Linked DNA regions of Azospirillum brasilense. The protein of the gene in region 2 interacts with the protein of the main gene of each other region in a pairwise test. Links are inferred from orthologs where the notes say so. Each region holds a gene or a part of one and is shown on either strand. Other genes may lie near its edges. The genes, in order: H1Q64_RS11700 and dnaA.

What was found.
Region 1: the proteins of dnaA (region 2) and H1Q64_RS11700 interact in binary tests that used the Escherichia coli proteins (3 or more experiments, as listed by UniProt). The link is inferred for Azospirillum brasilense from one-to-one orthologs.

The regions. Positions count from the first base shown.
Region 1 is NZ_CP059449.1:2,458,085-2,472,213, forward strand. Bases 572-3,475 are described here. They hold H1Q64_RS11700 (replicative DNA helicase), read left to right. Parts: upstream 572-1,209; coding sequence 1,210-2,742; downstream 2,743-3,475. Other genes in these bases: H1Q64_RS11695 (SAM-dependent methyltransferase), read left to right, coding at 572-1,027; alr (alanine racemase), read left to right, coding at 2,720-3,475. Outside these bases: more of H1Q64_RS11695, read left to right, coding at 1-571; more of alr, read left to right, coding at 3,476-3,856; H1Q64_RS11710 (MlaE family ABC transporter permease), read left to right, coding at 3,856-4,632; H1Q64_RS11715 (ABC transporter ATP-binding protein), read left to right, coding at 4,641-5,432; H1Q64_RS11720 (hypothetical protein), read left to right, coding at 5,536-5,754; H1Q64_RS11725 (NUDIX hydrolase), read right to left, coding at 5,758-6,348; map (type I methionyl aminopeptidase), read right to left, coding at 6,345-7,172; DNA repair protein RadA, read left to right, coding at 7,332-8,732; H1Q64_RS11740 (CvpA family protein), read left to right, coding at 8,789-9,475; purF (amidophosphoribosyltransferase), read left to right, coding at 9,576-11,024; H1Q64_RS11755 (RluA family pseudouridine synthase), read left to right, coding at 11,869-12,558; H1Q64_RS11760 (DUF4383 domain-containing protein), read right to left, coding at 12,578-13,018; H1Q64_RS11765 (4Fe-4S dicluster domain-containing protein), read right to left, coding at 13,104-13,403; H1Q64_RS11770 (ATP-binding protein), read left to right, coding at 13,555-14,129. UniProt on the Escherichia coli protein: The main replicative DNA helicase, it participates in initiation and elongation during chromosome replication. Travels ahead of the DNA replisome, separating dsDNA into templates for DNA synthesis.
Region 2 is NZ_CP059449.1:1,065,717-1,079,789, reverse strand. The notes cover bases 7,400-10,247. They hold dnaA (chromosomal replication initiator protein DnaA), read right to left. Parts: upstream 9,678-10,247; coding sequence 8,121-9,677; downstream 7,400-8,120. Other genes in these bases: H1Q64_RS05105 (extracellular solute-binding protein), read right to left, coding at 7,400-7,939. Also shown: H1Q64_RS05150 (multicopper oxidase family protein), read right to left, coding at 1-243; H1Q64_RS05145 (acyl-CoA thioesterase), read right to left, coding at 251-667; H1Q64_RS05140 (hypothetical protein), read left to right, coding at 831-1,073; H1Q64_RS05135 (ABC transporter permease), read right to left, coding at 1,083-1,892; H1Q64_RS05130 (ABC transporter permease), read right to left, coding at 1,903-2,787; H1Q64_RS05125 (DUF2946 family protein), read left to right, coding at 2,985-3,383; H1Q64_RS05120 (YcnI family protein), read left to right, coding at 3,422-3,961; H1Q64_RS05115 (CopD family protein), read left to right, coding at 3,977-5,593; H1Q64_RS05110 (ABC transporter ATP-binding protein), read right to left, coding at 5,600-6,661; more of H1Q64_RS05105, read right to left, coding at 6,755-7,399; rpsT (30S ribosomal protein S20), read right to left, coding at 10,311-10,571; H1Q64_RS05090 (enoyl-CoA hydratase), read right to left, coding at 10,745-11,521; H1Q64_RS05085 (hypothetical protein), read right to left, coding at 11,601-12,080; mutM (bifunctional DNA-formamidopyrimidine glycosylase/DNA-(apurinic or apyrimidinic site) lyase), read right to left, coding at 12,095-12,937; H1Q64_RS05075 (tetratricopeptide repeat protein), read right to left, coding at 13,037-14,073. UniProt on the Escherichia coli protein: Plays an essential in the initiation and regulation of chromosomal replication. Binds in an ATP-dependent fashion to the origin of replication (oriC) to initiate formation of the DNA replication initiation complex once per cell cycle.

The DNA.
Region 1 (14,129 bases), 1.4 Mb from region 2 along the record:
GGCGCTGCTGAGCGCCGGGACGGACAATGTCCAGGGCGTTCTGGGCAATCTGCGGGAAACCCTGTCCCCCGCGCTACGGCTCATCCAGCAGAGCAATCCCCTAGGGCGGTCGCGGCGCAACGTGGCCCATCATTATGACCTGTCGCGGTCCTTCTTCGACCTGTTCCTCGACCGCGACCTGCAATATTCCTGCGCCTACTTCCCCACACCCGATACCGGGCTGGACGAGGCGCAGGAGGCCAAGAAACGGCACATCGCGGCGAAGCTGCTGCTTCAGCCGGGCATGCGGGTCCTGGACATCGGCTGCGGCTGGGGCGGCATGGCGCTCTACCTCGCCCGCATGACCGGCGCCCAGGTCACCGGAATCACCCTGTCCCGCGAACAGGTCGCCGTGGCGCGGGAGCGGGCGGCTCATGCCGGGCTGGCCGGTCAGGTCCGCTTCGAGCTGCGCGACTACCGGCAAATGGAAGGACGTTTCGACCGCATCGTCTCGGTCGGCATGTTCGAGCATGTCGGGGTGCCCCATTATCCGGCCTTCTTCGCCAGGCTGCGCGACCTGCTGGCCGAGGACGGGGTGGCGTTGCTTCATGCCATCGGCCGGTCGGATGGGCCGGGCTCAACCAACCCGTGGTTCCGCAAATACATCTTTCCCGGCGGCTACTCGCCCGCCCTGTCGGAGGTGATCCCGGCGGTGGAGAAGGCCGGGCTGTGGAACACCGACGTCGAGATTCTGCGCCTTCACTACGCCGAGACGCTGCGCCACTGGCGGGAGCGGTTCGCGGCCCGGCGGGAGGACGCGCGCGCGATGTACGACGAACGCTTCTGCCGGATGTGGGAGTTCTATCTGGCGGGGGCCGAGATCAGCTTCCGCTACCAGGGGCACATGGTTTTCCAGATGCAGCTCGCCCGCTCGCTGGGCGCCGTTCCGCTCGTCCGCGAATATATCCAGCGCGCCGAAACGGCCTTGGCCGACGCCGTGCCCCGGCCCCTGCGCACCGGCCGGAACGTCGGTGCCAGCAACGCTTGACCAGAGGTGTCCGCGCCACATCGGCCCACAGGTTTTGCTCTGGCCCAAGCTTTTGATAGAACGTTTGAAATTCGCCTTACCCCCAGCTTTCACCGGCTGTGGGCAAAAGTTACTCACAGGAATGTGGGTATCCTTAACCCGATCGCACAGCTTTGCGCCCCGCCCTTTGCTAAAGTGCCGCCATGGATGACAAGACCACCCAGCTTTTCGAGCCGCGCCCCCTCGACGGCGGGCTGTCCCGCGCCGCTGCCGTGAAGCCGACGGCGGAATACCGCACGCCGCCGCACAACGAGGAGGCGGAACAGGCGCTGCTCGGCGCCATCCTGGTGAACAACAAGGCGTATGAGAAGGTCGGCGAGTTCCTGCGCGCCGAGCATTTCTACGACCCGGCGCACCAGCGCATCTTTTCGGCCATCGCCAAGATGGTGGAGCGCGGCCAGATTGCCAATCCGGTGACGCTGAAGGCCTATTTCGACAACGACGTCGAATTGGCACCGGATGGTGGCGCCGGCTATCTGGCGCAGCTCGCCGCCAACGTCGTGACGGTGGTCAACGCGGGCGATTACGGCAAGACGATCCACGACCTCTTCCTGCGCCGGCAGTTGATCGAGGTCGGCACGGACATGGTGAACGAGGCGTATCAGCACGACCTCGACATTGACGCCATGGACCAGATCGAGACGGCGGAGAAGCAGCTCTTCGACCTCGCCTCGACCGGCGACGTGCGCGGCGGCTTCGTCGCCTTCTCCGAGTCGCTGAAGGCGGCCATCGCCACAGCGGAGACGGCCTTCCGGCGGTCCAGCCACGTCACCGGCGTGACCACCGGCCTGCGCGACATGGACCGCAAGTTGGGTGGCCTGCACCCGTCGGACCTCATCATCCTCGCTGGGCGCCCCTCCATGGGCAAGACGGCGCTGGCCACCAACATCGCCTTCAACGCCGCCAAGGCGCACATGCGCACCAACGGCGGCGAAGGCGCGCCGGTCGGCTTCTTCTCGCTGGAAATGTCGGCGGAGCAGCTCGCCACCCGTATCCTTGCCGGCGAGGCCGAGGTGTCGGGCGACAAGATCCGCCGCGGCGAGATCAAGGACAGCGACTTCCCCAAGTTCGTGGCGGCCAGCCAGGAGCTCAGCCGTGTTCCCTTCTTCGTGGACGACACGCCAGCCCTGACCATCGCCGCGGTGCGCACCCGCTGCCGCCGGCTGAAGCGCACGCACGGGCTGGGCATGGTCGTGGTGGACTATCTCCAGCTGCTGCGCGGCGGCTCGACCAAGGGCAACGAGAACCGCGTGCAGGAAATCTCGGAGATCACCCGCGGCCTGAAGGCCATTGCCAAGGAGCTGGAGGTGCCGGTGCTGGCGCTGTCCCAGCTCAGCCGCGCGGTGGAAATGCGTGAGGACAAACGGCCGCAGCTCGCCGACCTGCGCGAATCGGGCTCCATCGAGCAGGACGCCGACGTGGTGATGTTCGTTTACCGCGAACAGTACTATCTTGAGCGCGCCGAGCCGGCCCGCCGGCCGGAGGAGACGGAGGACAAGTACAACGACCGCTACGCCAACTGGCAGAAGCGCTACGCCGAGGTGCACAACACCGCGGAGGCGATCATCGCCAAGCAGCGCCACGGCCCGATCGGCAGCGTCCGCATGTTCTTCGATGGCCAATTCACCAGATTCGGCGACCTCGACACGACCCATGACTTCGGCCCCACTGAGTGATCCGCTGGCACGCGCCGGCGCCGTTCTGACCATCGACCTCGGTGCGGTGGTCGCCAACTGGGCGCAGCTCCGCGACCGGGTGGCGCCCGCCGAGTGCGCCGCCGTGGTCAAGGCGAACGCCTATGGGCTGGGGGTGGAAAGGGTCGTTCCGGCGCTCGCCGCCGCCGGCTGCCGGACCTTCGTGGTCGCGCAGTTCGAGGAGGCGCTGGCCGTCCGCGCCGTGGCGCCGGCAGAGGCCCGCGTCCTGTCGCTGGGCGGCCTTCCCGCCGGCACCGCTCCCGACTTCACGGCCCACCGCATCCTGCCGGTTCTGAATCATCTGGGCGACATCGCGGCGTGGCAGGCCCACGCCAGGGCGCGGGGAACGGCCCTGCCCGCCGTCGTCCACATCGACACCGGCATGAATCGACTCGGGCTTGGTCCAGACGAGCTGGACACGCTGGTCGGCGACCTCTCCCGGCTGGAGGGGGTGGACGTCCGGGTGTGGATGACCCACCTCGCCTGCGCCGACGAAGATTCGGTGATGAACAGCCAGCAGCTCGGGCGTTTCCGTTCGGCGGTCGGGCGGCTGCCGGCGGCCGAGGCGAGTTTCGCCAATTCCTCGGGGATCTTCCACGGAACGTCCTTCCATTTCGACCTCGTGCGGCCCGGCTGCGCGCTCTACGGCGTCAATCCGACGCCCGCCGCGGCCAACCCGATGCGGGGCACGATCCGGCTCGACGCCCGGCTGCTACAGGTGCGCAACGTTGACAGCCCTATGACCGTTGGCTACGGTGCCACGCACCGCGTTGCGGCGAGAGGAAAAATCGCAACCATCGCAGTGGGTTATGCCGACGGATATCTGCGCTCGCTCAGCGGGCGCGGCCATGTCTTCGTCAACGGCGTGGCCGCTCCGGTGGTTGGGCGTGTTTCGATGGATCTGGTGACGGTGGATGTCAGCCACCTTCCCGACGAGGCGGTGACGCCCGGCGGGCTGGTGGAGCTGATCGGCCCGAACCGCCCGGTGGATACCGTGGCGAGCGAAGGCGGAACCATCGGCTACGAAATCCTGACCTCGCTGGGCGCGCGTTACCACAGGGTCTACCGCGACCCGCCGCCGCCTGAGGTCGCTTGATGGGTTTCCTTGCCGCCACCGGACGGGCCTTCCTGATCTTTCTGGAAGCCACCGGAAAGCTCGCCATGTTCACCGGCGCCGCCTTGTCGCATTGCGTGCGTCCGCCGTTCTACCCGCGGCAGATCCTGCGCCAGATGATCGACATCGGCTACTATTCGCTGCCGGTGGTCGGGCTGACCGCGCTGTTCACCGGCATGGTGCTGGCGCTGCAGAGCTATTCCGGTTTTTCCCGCTTCCAGGCGGAGGGCGCCATCGCCACGGTGGTCGCCCTGTCGGTGACGCGCGAACTGGGGCCGGTGCTGGGCGGCCTGATGGTCGCCGGGCGCATCGGCGCCGCGATGGCCGCCGAGATCGGCACCATGCGCGTCACCGAGCAGATCGACGCGCTGTCGACCCTGTCGACCAACCCCTTCAAGTATCTGGTGGCGCCGCGCCTGATCGCCGGACTGGCCATGCTGCCACTGCTGGTGCTGGTGGCTGACATCATCGGCGTGTTCGGCGGCTTCCTGGTCGGCGTCTACCGGCTGGACTTCAACCCTGCCTCCTACATCGGACGGACCTGGGAATTCCTGGAGCCGGTCGACGTCATCTCCGGACTCGTCAAGGCTGCGGTGTTCGGTTTCATGGTGTCGCTGATGGGCTGCTACCACGGCTACCATTCGCGCGGCGGCGCCCAGGGCGTGGGGGCGGCGACGACCAACGCGGTGGTGTCGGCCTCCATCCTGATCCTGGTGTGGAACTACCTCATCACCGGCATCTTCTTCTCGACGAAGTGAGCGACTCCATGTCCCAGGTTCCCCCCGCTCATCCGCCGAAGATTTTGCTGAAGAACGTGCACAAGGCGTTCGGTCCGAAGGTCGTGCTCAACGGCATCGACCTGGATGTCGGGCGCGGCGAGTCGCTGGTCGTCATCGGCGGGTCCGGCACCGGCAAGTCGGTGATGCTGAAATGCATCCTCGGCCTCCTGTCCCCGGACAGCGGCTCCATCCGCGTCGACGGCGAGGAGACGACCAGGCTGCGCCCGCGCGAGCGCGAGAAGCTGCTGCACAAGTTCGGCATGCTGTTCCAGGGCGCCGCCCTGTTCGACAGCCTGAAGGTCTGGGAGAACGTCGCCTTCGGCCTGATCCAGGGCGAGCACATGCCGCGCGCCAAGGCCAAGGACATCGCCATCGCCAAGATGGGCGCGGTCGGTCTCGGCCCGGAGGTGGGCGAGCTGTTTCCGTCAGAACTGTCGGGCGGCATGCAGAAGCGCGTCGGCCTCGCCCGCGCCATCGCCGACGAGCCGGAGATCATCTTCTTCGACGAGCCGACGACCGGCCTCGACCCGATCATGGCCGACGTGATCAACGAGCTGATCGTGAAATGCGTGAAGGATCTGGGCGCCACCGCTGTGACCATCACCCACGACATGGCCTCGGCCCGCAAGATCGCCGACCGTGTGGCGATGATCCACCAGGGCCGGATCATCTGGACCGGTCACGCCAACGACATCGACCACTCCGGAAACCCCTATGTGGACCAGTTCGTCCATGGCCGGGGCGAAGGGCCGATCAAGATGCAGGTGCGGGCGCTCTGACGCGCTTCGCCACCGGTTTGTGCAAAATTAACCTGCCGCCCGATAGGGTCGGCCAGAAAGAACGCGGGCCACGACAGGCCGGCATCCCATCGGAGAGACGAGCATGGCGGACATCACCACGAACGGACTGGCCTTCGCGAGCTTCATGCTGAGCGCCAAGATTCTGGAGACGCTCCAGGCCAAAGGTCTGCTGACCAACGAAGAGACGGTGCAGACCATCAAGAACGCCCACGAGCAGCTCCTCAAGAACGACAACCAGCTGTCGCTCGAAGGGGCCGATGCGCTCGCCCATTTCTTCGCAGGCCCAACCGACGGGAAGTGATCGCTACGGCGCCGGACGCGCCGCCGACCGCGCAAGGTTATTGCGCAGTTCCGGCAGCAGAACGGCGCCCAGCATGGCGATGACCGGCAGAAGGGCGTAATCGCCCTCTGCCGCCGCGGCGATCAGTGCCGCGCGGGTCAGCAACTCCAACCGCATCTCCTCCAGATCTCCGGAGTCCGCCTCGGCCACCTTCCAGGCGTTGCGGGCGTGGAACATATGACAGACGCAGCCGCGCTGGTTGCCCTGCACCACGTAGGAGCCGAGCGCGGTCCAATCCTCCGCGGCGTAGCCGGTTTCCTCGAGCAACTCCCGCTTCGCCGCGCCCAGCGGCTCCTCACCGGGATTCAGCGCGCCGGCGGGAAAGGTTTGGCTGACGCGGCGCGGGCCATGCTTGTAGGTGCGCAGCATCAGGACGCGCCCGCCCTCGTCCTCGACGAACATCTGGACGAAGTCCATCTGCTCGACCTGATAGAAATTCTCCACCCGCCGTCCGGCCGGCGTCTCGACGGTCTCGGCATGCACCTTCAGGAAAGGCCCGGCGTCGAGCAGGGCCCGGCGCTCCAGGACCGTCCAGGGCTTCAAGTCCCCGCTCATGCCGCGACGGCCCCGGCAACGGTCCTGTAGGGCGGCTGGGTGAAGCCCGCCGGGGACAGGGTGAAGATCTCGCAGCCCGCCTCGGTGATGCCGACCTGATGCTCGAATTGGGCGGACAGGGAGCGGTCGCGGGTGACGGTGGTCCAGCCGTCCGACAGGATCTTCACGTCCGCCTTTCCGGCGTTGAGCATCGGCTCGATGGTGAAGACCATGCCCGGAACCAGCAGAACCCCGGTGCCGCGCTTGCCGAAATGGTCGACGTGAGGCGCGTCGTGGAACACCCGGCCGATGCCGTGCCCGCCGAAGTCGCGCACCACGCCGTAGCGGTGGGATTCGGCGAGGGTCTGGATGGCGTGGCCGATGTCGCCCAGATGATTGCCCGGCTTGGCCTGCGCGATGCCCGCCATCATCGCCTGATACGTGATGTCGACCAGCTTGCGCGCCTTCACCCCGATCTTGTCGCCGACGAAGAACATGCGGCTGGTGTCGCCGTACCAGCCGTCCAGGATCACCGTCACGTCGACATTCACGATGTCGCCGTCGACCAGTTTCTTGTCGTCGGATGGAATGCCGTGATTCACCACATGGTTTGGCGAGATGCAGCTCGCCGCCGGATAGCCGTGATAGCCGAGGGTCGCGGGAATCGCGCCGTTGTCCCTCATGAAGGTTTCGATCAGCCGGTTCAGATGGCCCGTGCTGACCCCCGGCACCACCTGGGGCGTGATGTGGTCGAGCGTCGCCGCGGCCAGCCGCCCGGCCTTGCGAATTGCCTCGAACTCCTCCGGGCCATGCAGCGGGATCTTCCGCGCGTCCTTGTCCGCCACCGTGTCACCTCACATCCGTTGTTCATCGAGAATTCCGGGACAGAACCTACCACCGGAACAGCCGAGAAAAGCCCCAGCTTTTTATCACCTCTGCCATAGGATTTAGAACGTCCGCTTGCTATATGTGGGGCGCTGCCGCTCCAACCAATCGCTAGACCTTTGGCAAAGCCAACCACCCGCTACGTCTGTCAGGCTTGCGGCGCGTCCTTCCCGAAATGGGCGGGCCGCTGCGACGCCTGCGGCGAATGGAACACCCTCGTCGAGGAAGCCGCTCCGGACGCCGCCCCCAAGGGATTGGGCATGGCGCGCGGACGCCGGCTGGACTTCGTCGGCTTGGCCGGGTCCAGCGAGGCGCCGCCGCGCCGCATGACCCGCATCGAGGAGTTCGACCGCGTCTGCGGCGGCGGCCTCGTCCCCGGATCGGCAATCCTGATCGGTGGCGATCCCGGCATCGGCAAGTCGACCCTTCTCCTCCAGGCCATGGCCCGGCTGTCGCAGGAACACCGTTGCGCCTACGTCTCCGGCGAAGAGGCGGTGGACCAAGTGCGGCTGCGCGCCGTCCGGCTGGGCTGCGCCGCGGCGCCGGTTCAACTCGCCTCGGCGACCAGCGTGCGCGACATCGTCGCCTCGCTCGACGGCACGGACGGGCCGGAGGTGGTCGTGATCGACTCGATCCAGACCATGTATGTGGACAATCTGGACAGCGCCCCCGGCACCGTCGCCCAGGTCCGGGCGAGCGCGCAGGAGCTGATCCGCGTGGCCAAGCGGCGCGGCTGCGTCCTGCTGCTGGTCGGCCACGTCACCAAGGAAGGCACCATCGCCGGTCCCCGCGTGCTGGAGCACATGGTGGACACGGTGCTCTATTTCGAAGGCGAGCGCGGCCACCAGTTCCGCATCCTGCGCGCGGTGAAGAACCGCTTCGGCGCGACGGACGAGATCGGCGTGTTCGAGATGACCGACGCCGGGCTGGGTGAGGTCGCCAACCCCTCCGCCCTGTTCCTGGCGGAACGGCGCGGCGACGTCTCGGGGGCCGCGGTCTTCGCCGGCATGGAGGGCACCCGCCCCGTGCTGGTGGAGGTCCAGGCGCTGGTCGCCCCCTCCCCGCTCGGCACGCCGCGGCGCGCGGTGGTCGGCTGGGATTCGGCGCGGCTCGCCATGGTGCTGGCGGTGCTGGAGGCGCGCTGCGGCGTGCAGATCGGCGCCAACGACGTCTATCTGAACGTCGCCGGCGGCCTGCGTATCACCGAACCGGCGGCGGACCTCGCGGTCGCCGCGGCGCTCGTCTCCTCGCTGACCGGGGAGCCGGTGCCCGCCGACGCCGTGGTCTTCGGCGAGGTCGGCCTGTCGGGCGAGGTCCGCGCCGTGGGCCAAAGCGACGCCCGGCTGAAGGAAGCCGCGAAGCTGGGGTTTTCAACGGCGATCTTTCCGGCTAGACGGAACGGCAAGAAGCCGGGGCGCGGCGACACCGGCCTGAAATCGGTCGAGCTGCAACAGCTCAGCGAACTGCTGCCGCTGTTCCAGGCCGGATCGGGACCCCGTCCGCCGCGCGGTCGGGATTGAAGCGTCTGATTTGACACGAGCATCTGAAGCGAAAGCGCACGAGGCGTAGCGGCGTTATGGACACCTTCCCGATCAACCCGGCGGATCTGGCCGTCATCGTGGTGCTTCTGCTGTCGGCCCTGCTGGCCTTCACCCGCGGCATGGTGGCCGAGGTGCTGTCGGTCGCGGCTTGGGTGGGCGCGGCACTGATCACGCTGAACGCCCTGCCCCACGTTCTGCCCATCGCGCAGACCTACATCCACGTCGAGATGGCCGCCTACGCCGCGTCGGCGGTGGCGCTGTTCGTCGTCAGCCTTGTGGTTTTGACAATCCTGGGCCGCGTCGTGTCGCGCGGGGTGCAGAATTCCGGCCTTTCGGCGCTCGACCGCTCGCTGGGCTTCGTCTTCGGCCTGCTGAAGGGTGCAATCCTCGCCTCCGTCGCCTATCTCTTCTTCGCTTGGCTGGTGCCGAACCCGGCGGAGCATCCGGCTTGGCTGCAGAGCGCCAAGACCCGGCCGATGCTGCTGTCGGGCGCCGCCATGATCTACGAGGTGATGCCGGAGTCGCTGCGCAAGGACGGGCTGGGCCAGATGGACATGGCGCGGGAACGCGCGCGGCAGGCGGTGGAGGCCAAGGAAGCGCTGGACCGCCTGTCCACGCCGGTTCCCGGAGCGCCAAAGACCAGTGGTGCGTCGCAATCCGATACCGGTTATAAGGACCGGGACCGCGGCGACCTTGAGCGACTGATCCAGAACGCACGCTGAACGCCGCATGGTGCAGAGTGCCTGTGAGTAACGCCCCGCTGGCAAAGAGGCCGCCGGGGCAATGCCCTTTGGTGATGCTGTGTATGACGAGGATCTTTCGATGCTGACGACGCATCCGTTCGACGACGACAAGCTGCGCGAGGAGTGCGGCGTGTTCGGCATCCACAGCCATCCGCAGGCGGGGGCCATCACCGCGCTCGGTCTGCATGCGCTGCAGCATCGCGGCCAGGAAGCCTGCGGCATCGTCAGCCACGACGGCGACCGCTTCCATCTGGAACATACGCTGGGCCTCGTCGGCGATCATTTCTCGTCGGAAGCGATCATCGGCAAGCTGAAGGGCCCGCAGGCCATCGGCCACGTCCGCTACGCCACCACGGGCGATACGACGATCCGCAACGTCCAGCCGCTCTACGCCGACTTCGAGTTCGGCGGCTTCGCGCTGGCCCACAACGGCAACCTGACCAACGCGCACACGCTGCGCCGCCAGCTCGTCCGCCGCGGCTGCCTGTTCCAGTCCACCACCGACACCGAGACCATCGTCCATCTGATGGCCATCGCCCGCGGCGGCTCGCCGGTCGACCGGCTGATCGAGGCGGTGCGGCAGGTCGAGGGCGCCTTCTCCCTGGTGGCGCTGACCCCGAACGAGGTGATCGGCGTGCGTGACCCGCTGGGCGTCCGCCCGCTGGTCCTGGGCAAGTTGGGCGATACCTACATTGTGACCAGCGAGACCTGTGCCCTGGACATCGTCGGCGCCGATTATGTGCGCGACGTCGAGCCGGGCGAGATGGTCGTTCTGAACGAGCAGGGCGTGCAGAGCCTGCGCCCCTTCCAGCCGCAGGGCCGCCGCTTCTGCATCTTCGAATACATCTACTTCGCGCGCCCCGACAGCGTGATGGAGGGGTCCTCCGTCTACAACGCCCGCCAGCGGATCGGCGCCGAGCTGGCCCGCGAATCGGGGATCGAGGCCGACGTGGTGGTCCCGGTGCCCGACAGCGGCGTGCCTGCGGCCCTCGGCTATGCCATGCAGAGCGGCGTGCCCTTCGAGCTGGGCATCATCCGCAACCACTATGTCGGCCGCACCTTCATCGAGCCGACCGACCAGATCCGTCATCTGGGCGTGAAGCTGAAGCACAACGCCAACCGCGCCATGATCGAGGGCAAGCGGGTGGTGCTGGTGGACGACAGCATCGTGCGTGGCACGACCTCCAAGAAGATCGTCGAGATGGTGCGCGCCGCCGGGGCGAAAGAGGTGCACATGCGCATTTCCAGCCCGCCGACCTCGCACCCCTGCTTCTACGGCATCGATACGCCGGAACAGAGCAAGCTGCTCGCCCATCGCATGTCGGTGGAGGAGATGCGCGACTTCATCCAAGCCGACAGCCTCGCCTTCATCTCCCTGGACGGTCTCTACCGCGCCATGGGTGCGGAGCGCCGCGACCCGCAGAATCTGACCTTCTGCGACGCCTGTTTCACCGGCGACTATCCAATCGCGCTGACCGACGCGCTGGACCATCCGCCGGTCGAGGCGAACGTCCGCATCCGCGCCTGACCGCCTGACCATCGCCGCGACGGGCCGGCCGCAACCCAGCGGACCGGCCCGTTTGCCAATCCCGCTACCGAACATCGTCGAGTCGCCGCCATGTCCCGTCTTTCCGGCCGCACCGCCCTCATCACCGGCGCCTCGCGCGGGCATCGGCGCCGCCGTCGCCAAGCGCTTCGCCGTTGAAGGCGCCCACGTCATCCTCGCCGCCCGCACCGTCGGCGGTCTGGAGGAGACCGACGACGCGATCTTCCAGGCCACCGGCCGCAACGCCACGCTGGTCCCGCTGGACCTGCGGCAATTCGACAAGATCGACCAGCTCGGCTACTCGATCTTCGAGCGGTTCGGGAAGCTCGACATCCTGGTCAGCAACGCCGGCGTCCTGGAAGCGCTGGGGCCGGTCGCCCATTACGATCCGAAGCTGTGGCAGCGCGTGATGGACGTGAACGTCATGGCCAACTTCCGCCTGATCCGCTCCTTCGACCGCCTGCTGCGCGCGTCCGACGCAGGGCGCGCCATCTTCGTGACCTCGGGCGCCGCGAACGCGCCCTACCCCTACTGGAGCCCGTACGGGGCCAGCAAGGCGGCGCTGGAGATGATGGTGAAGACCTACGCGATGGAAATCGCCTCGTCGAACCTGCGCGTCAATCTGATCGATCCCGGCATCGTGGCGACCAAGCTGCGCATGCAGGCCTTCCCCGGCGAGGACCAGACCAAGCTGGCCCAGCCGGACGACGTGACCGAGGCCTTCGTGGCGCTGGCGGAGGCATCCTGCACCCGCCACGGCGAGGTGGTGTCGGCACAGGGGTGACTTGCGCATTTCTCCTTTCACGCGCCTGAGGCTGACCCCGGCATGACACCCGAACAAATCCAGGCCCGCGTGCTCTACCGCGATGGGCTTATGCTCATCATCGACAAGCCCGCCGGCCTGCCCGTCCACGCCGGGCCAGGCGGCGGTCCGAACCTGGAACGCCACTTCGACGCCCTGCGCTTCGGCTTTCCGAAGCCGCCGGGGCTCGCCCACCGGCTGGACCGCGACACCTCCGGCTGCCTGATCCTGGGGCGGCACCCGAAGGCCCTGCGCAAGCTGGGCAAGCTGTTTCAGGACGGCAAGGTCGACAAGACCTATTGGGCGGTCGTTGCCGGCACCCCGCCGGAGGAGCAGGGGCGGATCGAACTGCCGTTGAAGAAGGTGACCAACAAGAGCGGCGGCTGGCGCATCGTCGTGGCCGACGACGGGCAGAGCGCCATTACCGATTACCGGGTCCTCGGACGCGGCGACGGCACCACATGGCTGGAGTTGAAGCCGCACACCGGGCGCACGCACCAAATTCGCGTGCATTGCGCCACGGCGCTGGGCTGCCCGCTGCTGGGCGATCCGCAGTATGGCGGTCCGGAGGGGCATCCGCTGCATTTGCAATCGCGGGCCATTTCGCTCCCCCTGTACCCCTCGCGCGAAGCGGTCGGCGCGGTGGCGCCGGTTCCGCCTCACATGGGCGCGGCGCTCGCCGCCTGCGGCTTTGAAGGAGACGACCCGGCCTGACAGCCGGGCCGCCGGGCCGTTACGCCCGCCACTCGGCGCGCTTCTCCGTGCCGGCCTCCGTCTCGTGCACCATGAAGCCGACATAGCCGGCCACGATGGCGAGGACGGCGTGCAGCCAGATGTCGTTGCCGTGCAGCGGCACCAGCCCGAACAGCGTGTTCAGACCCGGAATGAAGCCGAGGACGGTCAGGACGGCATAGGCCACAGCCACGCTGCGCAGATAGCTGCGCGAAGCCAGACGGCTGGAGAAGTAGGCGAAGAAACCCCACAGGCCGAACAGGAGATGCACGATGTTGTGCAGCAGGTTCACCGGGAACAGCCCGAGCAGATAGCCGTGGAAGGATTCGACGGCGAGGGTCATGCCTTCCGGGGGTGGGGACAGGAAGGTCGGAATGAAGCCCAGTATGCCGATGGCCGTAAAGGCCGCGGCATAGACCAGCGTTACGTTGCGCCACCACATGTGTCTCTCCGTTGGCAGACAGGGGATGAATCCGCCTTACCAACAGAGGGTTTAGAAGCAGCGTTCCCTTGATCCGGTCGCAATCTCAGGCGGCCGCCGCCTCCATGGTCACGGCCTTGACCGGGCACACGCCCGCACAGTCGCCGCAACCGGTGCAGCCTCCCTCCTCGATGATCGGCAGCCAGCGTCCGCGGCCCAGCGGCCGGAAGCGGATCGCACCGTGGTCGCAATGGTCGCCGCACATTCGGCAGTCGGTTCCGGTGTAGGACAGGCAGCCCGCGCCGATGCGCGCTTCCAATGCCTGGGAAGGCGCTGCTGGCGGCTGGGACGGCCCCGGTTCGGAGCGGAAACGCCCCCGGAACAGATCCGCGCGACTGATCGCCATGACGGTCGCCCTCCCCCAATCCTATTCCATTGCACGGTCATTGCCGCATTCGCGAATGCCGGGCATCGGTGATGGCGGTACACTGACCTTTCGTTCACCTCACGACCTTGACCATCGTCAAGGTCCGCACCGCACCGGAAGGACGGACGGCATGGTCCCCATCGGCAACACCACGGCGCGCTGGATGACGCTACGCTACGGGCTGGCGCTCGGGGTGATCGCGCTGTGCACGCTGGCCGGCTTCGTCATGACCGAGCGGGTCATCGACCAGCACGCCGACATGCTGGAGGTGGTGAACATCTCGGGCCGCCAGCGCATGCTGTCCCAGCGCACCGCACTGCTGGTGGAGCAACTCCGCAACGCCCCGACCGATGCCGAGCGGAGCGCTTTGACCGGCCGCCTGGCCGAGGCGACCGACATGTTCGAGAGCGCACACCGCCGCCTGACCGGCACCGATGAGGGGCCGGCCATGGGCAAGGATGTGCGCCGCCTCTATTTCGACGGACCGGAGCCGTTGAACGATCTGGTCCTCCGCCACATCGCCGCGCTCCGCGCCGTGATCGCCGCCGGTCCCGCCGGCCTGCCCCCCGACATGCCCGAGGCCGACCTCGTCACTCACCAAGCGCTCGGCCCGCTGTTGGCGGGGTTGGAGGACATGGTGGCGCGCTACCAGGAGGCGGGCGAGCGCGGCTTCACCACCCTGCACAATCTGGGCTTCGCCGCCCT
Region 2 (14,073 bases):
GGCGATGCGCGCCGTGTCGCCCTGGCGGAAGCGCAGCTCCGGCCCCGGAATCCGCCCGTCATAGGCCCAGACCGCCGTGTCGGGAAAGCCCGTCCCCGCCAGATTGACGCGGGCCGGGCCGGCGGACAGGCTGACCGCCTCCCCCACCGCCGCACGGGCCGCGCGCGGCAGCAGAGCGGACCCGGCCAGCAGGGCGGAGCCGGTCAGCAGATCGCGGCGGGTCAGCGGGAAACGCGGCGGCACGGTATCCTCACGCGTAGCGGGCCAGGGCGTCGCGCAGGTCGGCCGACACCGGGGTCGGGCGGTGGCTGTCCTTGTCGACGATGACGCAGACGGCCTCCTGCACGGCGACGCAGCGGTCGCCCTCGAAGATGGCCACCCCCAGGACGACGGAGGTGTTGCCGACCTTCGCCACGCGCGCGCCGACGCGGATGTCCGCCGGGAACCGCAGTTCCGCCTTGTAGTCGATGACGCTGCGCGCCAGCACCACGGTCCAGGGGGACTCGTCGCGGAAACCACCGCAATCATGGACCAGCAGCACGCGAATCTGTTCGAAATACACGCCGATGGCGTTGTTGTTGACGTGGCCGAGCGCGTCGAGGTCGGCGAAGCGCACATGCTCCGCGATCCAGAAACGGTAGAGGTCGGGGCGGGTCGGATCGGTCATGGTCGCCTGTCGGATGGTGGTTGGGGCCGAATGTGGCCGGTGGCGCGGGCCGGGGCAAGCCCGGGTATGACGGTCATTCCCCGCAGCGTCCCGATTTGCCGCGCCAAGCCGGGCGGGCCGGTGTTATAGGAGTCGCACCATAACACCCGCAACGGACCGCAAGATGAGCAAGGACAGCACCAACCAGACGGCCGAGGCCCTCTTCGAGAAGGCCCTGTCGGTCGCCGAGAAGCATCTCGAGGCGGCGATCAAGGAAGGCGGGGTCCTCGGCCCCTACATCGCCGTCGCCATGATCGAGGCCGCCGTGAACACCGCCGTGGACGAGACCAGCCACGAGGACGTCATCGACATGCTGCGCGATCTGGCCGCCCAGATCGAAGCCGACGCCGACGAAAGCGAAGATTGATTCCTGCCGTCACGCGGGGTCCGGCTGCCGGCGCGCTTCGCGCCGGCGCAGGATTTCGTAGACGACGGCGCCCAGGATGGTCAGCGCGATCAGGATCAGCGACAGCGCGTTGACCGCGGGTGTCAGGCCCGTGCGCACCTTCGAGGCGATGTAGACCGTCAGTGTGGTGTCCAGCCCGCGGACGAACAGCGTCGTGTTGTAGTTTTCGAAGCTCTGCAGAAAGGCCAGGAAGGACGCCGACAGGATGGCCGGCGTCAGATAGGGCAGCGTGATCCGCCGGAACACCTGCCCGTGGGTGGCGCCCAGATCCAGCGCCGCCTCCTCCAGCGTCTGGTCGAACCGTTGCAGCCGCGCCAGGAACAGCAGCATCGCGTAGGCCGCGATGAAGCTGGACTGCGCCAGGATGGTCAGGAACAGGCCGCCGGTCACCCCGAACCACTCGCGCCAGAAGACCAGCGTGGAGATGCCGACGATCACCCCCGGCGTCAGCAGCGGCGACACCATCACGGCGTAGAGGAAGGTCCGCGCCCGGCTGTGCAGCCGGTCGAGCAGGAGCGCCGCCGCCAGCCCCAGCGGCACCGCCACCGCGATCACCCCCGCCCCGACGAGAAGGCTTGTACCCAGCGCCTGCCACATGCGCTGGTCGGCCCACAGGGCGCCGAACCATTGCAGCGTGAAGCCCATCCAGGGGGTGACGGTCGGGAAGCGGCTGCTGTTGAAGGTCGCCGCCGCCATGATCCCCAGCGGCAGGAACAGATAGCCGAAGAACAGGACCAGATAGGCCCCGGTCAGCCAGCGGCGGAAGGTGGCAGCGGTCATTTCGCCCCCATCATTTCGCAATATCCGTGAGGCCGACGCGGAACAGCCGCATCATCAGCAGGATGAAGGCGACGCACAGGATCAGCAGGATGAAGGCGTAGGCCGCCCCCTGGTTCCAGTTCCCGCCCTCGAAGAACCAGTTGTAGATGACCTCGGTGAACCAGCGGCTCTGCGGTCCGCCCAGCAGGGCCGGCACGGCGTAGCTGCCCGCCGCCAGCATGAAGGTCATGATGCAGCCGACCGCGATGCCCGGCTTGGCGTGGGGGATGACGATCTGGCGGTGGATGCGCAGCCAGCCGGCCCCCAGATCGCGCGCCGCCTCGATCTGGTTGCGGTCCAGCGACTCCATGGCGTTCATGATCGGGAACACCATGAAGAGGATGTAGACGTAGACCATCCCGATGATGACCCCGGCGTCGCCGCCGAGCAGTCGCTGCGGCTCCGAAAAGAGGCCGAGCCCGACCAGAAGCGCGTTCAGCGGCCCGTTGAAGGCCAGGATGATGTACCAGGCGAAGGTGCGCAGCAACTCGTTGATCCAGAAGGGCACGACGAGCATCAACACGAGCAGCGGCAGGCGCCGCCGCGGCGCCACCTGCGCCATGTAGAAAGCGACGGGGTAGCAGACGGCCAGCGTGACGGCGGTGACGAGGCTGCTCGCCCAGATCGTCTTGAGGAAGATCGACAGATGGATCTGGTTGGTCCACAGCGTCGCGTAGTTGCGCAGCGTGTAGACGTCCTCCGGCCCGCCGGCCTTGCTGGGCGGCAGCGACGGGCGGAAGGAGAAATCCACCATCAGCAATTGCGGCAGCACGACCAGCAACAGCAGCCACGCGGCCACCGCCAGCAGGATCGCCGCGGTCAGAACCGGACCGTACCGGCGCAGCACGCCGCCCATGACCTCTCCCCCACCCGCCGAGATTGAGCCAAGATTCTAGGATCGAAAGCCTCTCACGACCCCGGGCCGGAGCGCAAGCGAGGCTATGCCCCGGCAAAAGACCAGAGACTTCAAATAACCACATTTTTATTGCCTTTTTCCGGTCCCCGGACTGTGCCCATAGTGGCGTCATGCGTGCATGGCGGACATCCGGCGTGATGAGGGAGGCAACAGCGTGGGTCGCCGCGCTGGTGCTGGTCTTCCACGCCCTGGTCATGGCCACCCACATCCCGGCGCCGCTGGCCAGAGTGCTGGCGGAATCGGCGCAGCTCGCCATGGCCGGCTCGATCTGCCACTCCGGCGCCGCGCCCGACGCCTCCGCCGTGCAGCACTCCGACCATGGCCCCGTCCCGGACGGTACGCCGGGCCACGTCACCTATTGCCCGATCTGCCTGTCGCTGGGCGGCGGATCCCTGTTGGGTCCGGTCCTGGCACCGGCCCCGCTGCCGCCGACCGGGATCGTGCTAGCCGCCGCTCCGCTGCCCGCGGACGACGAGGCCGGGGCCGGCCGCGTCTCGCGCGCCTTCTCCGCCAGAGCGCCTCCGGTGGGTGTCTGAACCGACACCCTCAGACAGACCCACACCGGAGAGTTCCTATGATCCGCAACACCCGCGGCGCCCTGCTGGCCGCCGCCGTCCTCACTTGCCTGCCCGGTCTTCTTCCTGGTTCCGCCGCCCTCGCCCACACCACGCTGGAAAGCAAGCAGGCTCCCGCCGCCAGCACCTACAAGGGCGTGCTGCGCGTCGGCCATGGCTGCGGCGCGTCCCCCACCATTGCCCTGCGCGTGCAGATCCCGGAGGGGGTCATCGCGGTGAAGCCGATGCCCAAGCCCGGCTGGACCCTGACGACCAAGGAGGGCCAATACGCCAAGGCCTACGACTATTACGGCGAGTCGCTGAGCAAGGGCGTCACCGAGATCGCCTGGACCGGCGGCTCGCTGCCGGACGCCCATTACGACGAGTTCGTCTTCCGCGCCCGCCTGCCCGACGCCGCCCCCGGCACCGTGGTCTATTTCCCCGTGGTGCAGGAGTGCGAGACGGGCGTGCACCGCTGGATCGAGATCCCGGAGCCGGGCAAGACCGACCACGACGTCAAGGAGCCGGCCCCCGGCGTCACCCTGACCGCCAAGCCGTAAGGGAAGGAAAAACGCATGCGCCGGCTGGTCGTGGGGTGGGTCGCCGCCCTGATGCTGCTGTCCCTGTCCGCGCCGGCCCTGGCGCATGCCGTGCTGGTCGAGAGCGCCCCGGAGGACGGGGCGCGGCTCGATGGCCCGCCCGCCGAGGCCGTGCTGCGCTTCAACGAGCCGGTGCGGCCGGTCTCGGTGACGCTGATCGGCCCCGGCGGGGTGACGCTTCCCCTGCCCGCCCCTGCCGCCGGGGACGGGGCGCTGCGCGTCGCGCTGCCCGGCGGGCTGGCGGTGGGGACCCACATCCTCAGCTACCGCGTCAGCTCGGCGGACGGCCATCCGGTCGCCGGATCGCTCCTGTTCGGGATCGGTGCGGAACCGGAACGACCTGTGGAGCTGGGGGGCGCGACACCGCCGGCCACGCTGCTGGCCGCCGCCGCGGTCCGGGCGCTCCATTACGGAAGCCTGCTCGCCGCGGTGGGCGGCGGGCTGTTCCTGGTGCTGGTGGCGGGGCGGTGGAGTCCGCTGAACCGCCGCCTGCGCCCCGGCCTGTGCCTGGGCGTCGGCGTCGCCGCCCTGGTGGCTGTGCTGAACGCCGGTCTGGCCGGGGCGGTGCTGGAAGGGGCGCCACTGTCCGCCCTGGCCAGCGCCCCGCCTTGGATCGCCGGCCTGACCAGCACGGCGGGACCGAGCGTCCTCCTGGCCCTGCTCAGCCTGATCGCCGCCGCGCTGGGGCTGGGGCTGGAGGAACGTGGGACGGCGGGCGGCGTGCTGCTGGTCGCCGGGGCGGTCGGGGCGGCGCTGGCGCTGGCCGCCACCGGCCACGCCGCGACCGCGGAGCCGCGCTGGCTCAGCGTGCCGCTGGTCACCCTGCACGGTCTGGCGGTGGCCTTCTGGATCGGCAGCTTCTGGCCGCTGGCCGTGCTGCTGCGGACGGAACCGCCGGCGGAGTCGCTGCGGCTGGTCCGGCGCTTCTCCGCCATCGCGGTTCCGGCAGTGGCCGTCCTGCTTCTGGCCGGGGCGGGGCTGAGCGCGTTGCAACTCGGCGACCCGCGCACCATCCTGACCACCGCCTACGGCCAGATCTGGACCGGCAAGATCGTCTGCGCGCTGGCCCTGCTGGCGCTGGCCGCCGTCAACCGCTGGCGGCTGACACCGCGGCTGGAGGTCATGGGCGGACAGGCCGCGGCCCGGCTGCGCGCCAGCGTCCACACCGAAATGGTGGTGGCGGCGCTGGTCGTGCTGTTCACCGCCGGGCTGGGCACCACACCGCCGCCGCGCACCCAGGCCCTGCCGGTCTTCGCCGAGAAGCCGGCGGGCTTCAGCACCGCGGTCGTGGCCCGCGGGCGCACGGCCATCGTCACGGTGACCCCGGCGACGCCGGGAGTGAACCGCGTCGAGATGCGCCTGACGGGACCGGACGGCGCGCCCCTCGACGCGCTGGAGGTGTCGGCGGAGCTGGCCCTGCCCGCCGCCGGGATCGAGGGCATCACCCGCCCCCTGCCCAAGGTGGCGCCCGGCGTCTATGCGGCGGACGGGGTGGCTCTGCCGGTGGCCGGGTCCTGGGCAGTGCGGCTGGACGCGCTGGTCAGCGACTTCGAGAAGGTGCCCTTCCGCGCGGCGGTGCCAATCGGGCGCTGACCGGCGTTACGCCGGCGCGTCGGGCAGCACCACGGCGTCCTCCGCCCGGAAGGCGATCCGGGCGGGCTCGCCGGGGGTCAGCGGCGGCTCGTCGCCCAGATGCTGGACCTGGACGGTGATGCCGCCCTCCAGGAAGGCGTTGATGAAGGCGCCCTCGAAATCCCGGTGGGTGACCCGCGCCTCCAGCGCGTTCTCCGCCCCCGCCCCCGCCGCCATGCGCTCCGGCCGGACGAACAGGGTGGCGCGGTCGCCAGGCGACAGCCGGCGCGGGTTGCGCCCGACCAGACGGCCGCGGGGGGTGTCCAGAGCGGCCAATCCGTCGGCCGACTCGGCGACAGTCCCGGAAAAGCGGTTGTTCTCCCCCACGAAGGAGGCGACGAAAGCGGTTTCCGGATGGTCGTAGATGGCCCGGCCGTCGCCCACCTGCTCCAGAACGCCCCTGGACATCACGCCGATCCGGTCGGACATGGTCAGCGCCTCGCCCTGGTCGTGGGTGATGTAGATGAAGGTCACGCCGGTCCGCTTCTGCAGGTCGCGCAGCTCGGCGCGCATGTGCTGGCGCAGCTTCAGGTCCAGCGCTGACAGCGGCTCGTCCAGCAGCAGGACGGCGGGTTCCACGGCCAGAGCACGGGCGATGGCGATGCGCTGGCGCTGGCCGCCCGACAGCTCCGTCACCTTCTTTTCCGCGGCGTCGGGCAGGGCCACGAGGTCGAGCAGCTTGCGCACCCGCCCCTGGCGCTCCGCCGAGGGCACGCCGCGCACCTCCAGCCCGAAGCCGATGTTCTCCGCCACCGTCATCAGCGGGAATAAGGCGAGGTTCTGAAAGATCAACGCGGTCGGTCGCTTGTTCGGGCCGATGCCGCGCATGTCTCGGCCGCCGATGCGGATGGTGCCCTCCGTCGGCTCCATGAAGCCGGAGACCATGCGCAGGATGGTGGTCTTCCCGCAGCCCGACGGGCCGAGGAAGCTGAAGAATTCCCCCGCCCCGACCGTCAGCGACACGTCGCGGACGGCGGTGACGGAACCGAACCGCATGGTGACGGACTCGAGCTGGACGTCCTGACTCATAGGCACCTGATTTGATCGCTTGCCGCCAACCCCCTCACCCTAACCCTCTCCCCGGAGGGGAGAGGGGACAATCGGGACGGGAGAGGGTCGCACTCACGCCGCCAGGAAGCGGTCCTGGTACTCGTTGCGGATGGAGACGTACCAAGCCTCCTGGATCGGCCACCACCACAGCTTCTGCAGCGCGTCGCCCGGATAGGCGTCGGCGAAGAATTGCTTGTTCAGGTCGGACAGATGAGCCTCCGCCCCGACCGCCGTGCTGGAGATGCCGGAATGGTTGGTGTAGAGGGCGCCCGCCTCCGGCGTGTAGAACCAGTTGATCCAGGCGTAGGCCTGCTCCAGGTTCGCCGCCTTGGCCGGGATCGCGAAGCCCTCCATCCAGGCCAGCGCCCCCTCCTTCGGCGCCAGGAAGCGGATCGGCAGCCCCTCCTTGCGCAGGGCGACCGCGGACGAATCCCAGGTCTGGCCGATCACGCAGCCGTTGGTGCGGAAGGCGCCCTGGGCCTCGTTCTCGTTCGACCAGAACTGGCCGATGGCCTTCTTGTTGGCGGCGGCGACCTGAAGGATCGCGTCGAAGTTGGCCCGCGCCTTCGCCTCGTCCTTGAACTGCTCGCGGATCGGGTGGGGCAGCTTGCCCTGGCCTTCCAGCCACAGGCCGATGCCGATCAGGCCGGAATGGCCGCGCACCGTCACCTTGCCGGCGTGCTCCGGCTTCCACAGGTCGCCGTAGCTGGCGGTGCCGTAGGTCAGCGGCGCCTTGGCCTGGTCATAGGCGATGGCCTCCGTCCCCCAGTCGGCGGGGGCGAAGAAGCGCTTGCCGCCGACCACGCCGCCCATGGCGGCGGAGCCTTCGACCGCCGACTTCAGGCAGCCGTCCCACTTGACCTTCGACTCGTCCAGCGGCTGGACCAGCTCGAACTCCACATAGTTCGGCACGCGGTCGACCGTGGGGTGGATGATGTCGAAGCCGGCGCCGCCCGTGGCCTTGAGCTGGTTCAGCAGCTCGTCGTTGGTGCCGTATTCGGTCAGGCTGGCCTTGATGCCGGTCTTCTTCTCGAAGTCGGCCAGCATGTCCGGGTTGATGTAGCCGGCCCAGGAGAAGATCTTGACGCTGCCCGACGCGGCGCGGCCCTCGCGCAGGATGAAGGGGCCGACAGCGGCGACGCCCGCGGCGGCGGCGGTCCCCTGGAGCAGCAGGCGGCGGGTGAAGCCCTTGGCGGCGCGCTGCGTCTCGGCGCTGGAGCGCTGTTCCTGGCTGGTGGTTTCCGGAACCTTGTTCATGGCACCTGCTCTCCCCTTTTCTTATTGGCCCGAATTCATGCTGGCTGTGCCCATCGCGGGGCCGGCCGCGGGGCCGGACCTGCCGAACTCCGCCGCAGCGGCAACTGTGCCGCGATATCCGGGCGCCGTCCATGGCTCAAGCGGGAGTGGGCGCAAACTTCATCGACCTGTAACGGCCCGCTCAGCTCTCCAGCATGCGGCGGAGAAGCTCGACGTCCTCGGCGAAGGCGGGGTCGGTGGTGCGCAGCTCCTCGACCTTCTTCACCGCGTGCATCACGGTGGTGTGGTCGCGCCCGCCGAATTTGCGCCCGATCTCCGGCAGGGAACGGGCGGTGAGCTGCTTGGCGAGATACATGGCGACCTGCCGCGGGCGGGCCACGGCGCGGGCGCGGCGGGCCGAATGCATGTCGGCGACGCGGATGTTGAAATGCTCCGCCACCCGCTTCTGGATCTCGTCGATGGTAACGCGGCGGTCGTTGGCGCGCAGCAGGTCGTGCAGCACCTCCTGCGTCGATTCCAGCGAGATGGCGCGGCCGACCAGCTCGGCGTGCGCGACGATGCGGTTCAGCGCCCCTTCCAGCTCGCGCACGTTGGACGTGATCTTGTGGGCGAGGAACTCCAGCACCTTCAGCGGGATGGCCGCGTTCAGCGCATCCGCCTTTGCTTGCAGGATGCCCAGCCGCAACTCGTAGGTGGTCGGGTGGATATCCGCGACGAGGCCCCAGCCGAGGCGGGAGCGCAGCCGCTCCTCCATGCCTTCCAGGTCGGACGGGCTCTTGTCGGCGGAGATGATGACCTGACGGTTCTGGTCCACCAGCGCGTTGAAGGTGTGGAAGAACTCTTCCTGGGTGCTGTCCTTGCCGCTGATGAACTGCACGTCGTCGATCATCAGCACGTCCACCGAGCGGAACTGCTGCTTGAAGGCCATGGTGTCCTTGAAGCGCAACGCCCGGATGAACTGGTACATGAACTTTTCCGCCGACAGGTAGATCACCTTGCGGTTCGGATCGTTCCGCCGGATCTGCCAAGCGATGGCGTGCATCAGGTGCGTCTTGCCGAGCCCGACCCCGCCGTAGAGGAACAGCGGGTTGAAGGTGACCGAGGTGGCGTCGGCGACGCGCCGGGCGGCGGCGTGGGCCAGCTCGTTCGGCTTGCCCACCACGAAATTCTCGAAGGTGAAGCGGGGGTCCAGCGGCGCGGAGATGTCGGTCCGGTCCTCCAGCACCGAGGCGACCGCCGTGGGCGACTCGTCCGACGCGAAGGAGGGCGGCCCCGCCGAATAGGAGGAGCCGATGTAGGAATTGGCGCCGTAGGAGGCGGCCCCATAGGAAGCGGCTCCATAGGAAGCGGATTGGCCGAGCGCCGCGGCCCGCGGGGCGGGCGCCGGGGGAACCGGGCCGCTGCCGGCGCCGTCCGCCGGAGCGGAGTCGCGCGACGGCTCACCCGCGTCCTCGTCCGGCATCAGCATGGACGGGGCGTTGGCGGAGGCGACCACGACGTCGATGGACAGGACGTCCGGATTCTCGCCGGCCCACAGGTTGCGGATGCGGTCGGCGTAGTGGGTCAGCACCCAGTCGCGCATGAAGCGGGTGGGCACGACGATGCGCACCTCCCCGCCGCGGATTCCGGCGAAGGAAAGCGGCTGCAGCCAGCTGCGGTAGGCGATCTCGCCCACCTCGTCCTTGAGGCGGCCCCGGATGCGGGCCCACTGCTGATCCAACGACGCGCCGACCGACATGCTTCCCCTACCCCGCTCCTTTCCCCCCGGACGGCCCCGCGCCGCAGGGGGCACCGTTCCGCCCGACTGAACTCAGACCTCTTAGCTTAGGTCCCTTAACTTAGGTCCCGCGCCTTCAAAACGTTCCTCTCCTGAAGACTCCAACGGTGGATGCCTCCCAACTGGACGGCAATACTATCCCTTTGGCGAAGTTGGACTCCGCCTTTGCCACGTCGAGTTTTAAGAAAAGCATCGCTCCAGGAGCAACGGGTCGAGTCGAGCTTCTTGAGCGTCCCGCGACCTTGCCCGCGGCTTTGAACGTCTCCGTCCCTCAGCGAATGGCGCGTGGCGTCAAAGACGACATCGGTGCGTCATTCCCAACGGAAGGAAAGTCTAATCAGCCGCCCTCGCCGTGGCAATAGGACAGAAAGCGAACGGTCCGGACTGCGGCAAAAATCACGCAGCGTTTCCGAAACCCGCCCCTGCCTTTGCCAAAGACCAGGACCGCCGGAGGCGACTCGCCATCCAACAGCCGCGATCCCCTGTCCCACCGGAGTTCTGCCGGAGGACTCGGAAAGAACGGAGACTGTACTTATCAAAAACGCAAAAAGCCGCGCCCAGACCTGGTGCGCGGCTTTATAACGCCGAGTAAACTCAGAGAGCCTTGATGCGGGCCGACAGGCGCGACAGCTTGCGCGACACGGTGTTCTTGTGCAGAACGCCCTTGGAGGCTCCACGCATCATTTCCGGCTGCGCGGCCTTGAAAGCCTCAGCGGCTTCAGCCTTGTTGCCGGACGAGATCGCCGTCTCGACCTTCTTCACGAAGGTGCGGATACGGCTGACGCGGTTACGGTTGATCTCCGTACGACGCGCGGTTTGACGAATGCGCTTTTCAGCAGACTTATGATTGGCCATGAAAACCCTACTCCGGACGACACGCCTGTCCCAGTGCGAGGGGGCCTTATACGCTCCAGCCGAATGAGAGTCAAGGCACCGTCCAACACTGTTTTTCGGCAAAGGAAAGATTACGAGATCTTGACGGATTTCTGGTCCTCCCCCGCTAGATACGGGGGAGGAGTCGGGGGATGTCAGCGATGCTTCCAATCCGGCTGACGCTTCTCGGCAAAGGCGGCCATGCCTTCCTTCTGGTCTTCGACGGCGAAGGTGGCGTGGAAGATTCGGCGCTCGACCCGGATGCCTTCCGACATGGTGGTCTCATAGGCGGCGTTGACGGCGTCCTTGGCCATCATGACGACCGGGCGCGAGAGCTTGGCGATCTTCTCGGCGACCCGCACCGCCTCGTCCACCAGATCCACCGCCGGCACGATGCGGCTGACGAGGCCGGCGCGCTCGGCCTCGGCGGCGTCCATCAGGCGGCCGGTCAGGCACATCTCCATGGCCTTGGACTTGCCGACGAAGCGGGTCAGGCGCTGAGTGCCGCCGGCGCCGGGGATGGTGCCGATGGTGATTTCCGGCTGGCCGAACTTGGCGGTGTCGGCGGCCAGGATGAAGTCGGCCATCATCGCCAGCTCGCAGCCGCCGCCCAGCGCGTAGCCGGCGACCGCGGCGATGGTCGGCTTGCGGCACTTGGCCAGCCGCTCCCACTTGGCGGTGATGAAGTTGGCCTTGTAGACGTCCATGTAGGAGAAGTTCTGCATCTCCTTGATGTCGGCGCCGGCGGCGAAGGCCTTCTCCGAACCCGTGACCACGATGGCGCCGACGGAGTCGTCGGCCTCCAGCGCGTCCAGCGCTTGGCCCAGCTCGGTCACCAGCAGGTCGGACAGCGCGTTCAGCGCCTTGGGCCGGTTCAGCGTGACGAGCCCGACCGGTCCGCGGGTTTCGACGAGAATGGTTTCGTACGGCATGATGCAGCAGGCTCCCGTGGTTTGCCCCCTCGCTCCGGGCGGGGGTGCTTCTGGTTTGCTCTTGGTCTCGTTTGGAGGATCAGCGCGGAATCAGCGAGAAGCGGACCACCGTGGCCGCCGCCTTCTGGACGGTGGCCCTCGCGGCGGTGGCCCTCACGTTGGTGGTGGGGGCCGGCTCGACGAATTCCAGGCGCAGCTCCTCGCCCTCCCGCAGGAAACTGGCACTTCCGCCCGCCCGTTGCGGGGCGCGGCTCCAGCCGAGCTGCGGCATGGTCTGGTTGTAGAAGGACAGGACCGCGTTCCGGTCCATGGCGCCCGCCATGACGGACTGCGCGATGCGTCCGGCGGGCTTGTCGAAGACCAGCGGCGCCTCCTCGGCGGGGGCGAGGCCCGGCATGACCGGCACGTCCCCCATGCCTTCGACGTAGCGGCTGGGGTCGGCGGCCCAGGCGGACGAGGTTGCGGGCAATGGAACCCCGGCCAGACCCGCAAGGGCGGGGCCGGCGAGGAGGAGGAGGGCGGCGAGCGTCGCCCTCGCGGTGGCCGATGGAGCCGTCATACCTTCCACCTATATCAACGCTGGCGTTGCGGACAATAGAAAGTCGAACGGCCCGCCTGGACGATCCGGCGGACACCCCCCGTCTTCGCCACGTCGCAGCTGCAGCCCGGACAGGGCGCGCCCTCGCGGTCGTAGACCGAGAACTGGTGCTGGAAATAGCCGAGTTCCCCCGACGCCTGCCGGTAGTCGCGCAAGGACGACCCACCCGCGGCGATAGCCCGCTCCAGCACCGAGCGGATCGCCGTCGCCAGCCGCTCCGCCTTGGCGCCGGTCACCGTGGCGGCGATGCGCGTGGGGCTGAGGCGGGCGAGGAACAGCGCCTCCGACACGTAGATGTTGCCGAGCCCGGCGACCACGCTCTGGTCCAGCAGGGCAGCCTTGATGCTGGTCATCCGTCCGGCCAGCCGCGCGGCCAGCACCGGCCCGGAGAAGGCGTTGCCCAGCGGCTCCGGCCCCAACGCGCGCAGCAGCGGATGCTCAGCGAGCGTCTCCGCCGTGGCGAGGTCCATCAGGCCGAAGCGGCGGGCGTCGTTGAAGGTCACCACCGTCCCGGCGTCGGTCTCCAGCACGACATGGTCGTGGGCGCCCCAGGCGGCGGGCCGCTCCGGCGCGATGATCATGCGGCCCGACATGCCGAGATGGGCGATCAGCACCGTCCCGTCGTCGAGATGGACCAGGATGTACTTGGCACGGCGGCGCACCGACTCGACGCGGCGCCCGGTCAGCCGCTCGCAGAAGCCGTCTGGAAAGGGAACGCGCAGGTTGGCGCGGCGCTGGAGCACCTGGACGAGAGTCCGCCCCTCCAGATGTGGGGCGAGGCCACGGCAGACGGTTTCGACTTCGGGAAGTTCGGGCATGATGGCAAGGAGGATGGTGGGAAGCGCCGGTTGACGCAAGGGGCACCGATTGAGGCTCGTCGGGGAGCGGGCACCCGTGGCGGCGAATGGATGGCGCCCTCAGCCCTCCGAGCCGTCCACCAGCCCCCGCAAGGCGCGCGCTACCGCCTCCGCCGGGCCGGACCAGTCGCCGACGCGCGTCTGGCGGAACAGGCGGGCAGTGGGATACCAGGGGCTGTCCTCCCGCCCCATCAACCAACGCCAATCCGGCGCGTGCGGAAGCACGATCCACACCGGCACCCCCAGCGCCCCGGCCAGATGGGCCGGGCCGGTGCAGGAGGAGATCACGAGGTCGAGGTTGCTCATGATCGCCGCGGTGTCGGCGAAATCGGCGATGTCCGGCCCCAGATCGGTGAAGGAGGGTGGCATCGCCACCCCTTCCAGATCCTCCCGCCCCGGCCCTTTCTGAAGCCCGAAGAAGCGCACGCCCGGCACGTCCAGCACCGGCCGCAGCCCGGCCAGCCGGGGCGAGCGCTGGGCGTCGCCGTGAAAGGACGGGTTGCCCGCCCAGACCAGCCCGACCCGCGGCCCCGGCCCCTCCACCAGCCGCTCGCTCCAGGCGGCGACGCGCCGCGGATCGGGACGCAGATAGGGCACGCGGGCGGGGATCGCCTCCAGGCTCGGGCAGAACAGGCCGGCGAGGCTCATCAGCGGAATCTGGACGTCGGTGTCGGGCAAGCCGCTTACGCCCGGAAAGTCGGGAGCGCGCGGGATCACCGTCACCCGCGCCGGATCGGTGTTGCGCTCCAGCAGCGGCAGGAGAGGGCCGTGCGCCTCCAGATGGACGCGCGCCGGAGCGGCCTGCAGCACGTGATCCAGAAAGCGGATGAACTGGATCGTGTCGCCCAGCCCTTGCTCCGCATGGACCAGGATGGTGCGCCCCGCCAAATCGGTGCCGTCCCAGAGCGGCTGGCGGAAGGGGCGGCGCTGCCCGGCCAGGGCCTCGCTCCGCCAGCGCCACTCGTATTCCGCCCAGCCGGCGGCGTAATCGCCCAGCCGCAGCAGCAGATGGGCCAGATTCCAGTGGGCGACGGTCAGTTGCGGCGCCACCCGCAGGGCGCCACGGAAGGCCTCCTCCGCGTCCCGCGGGCGGCCGA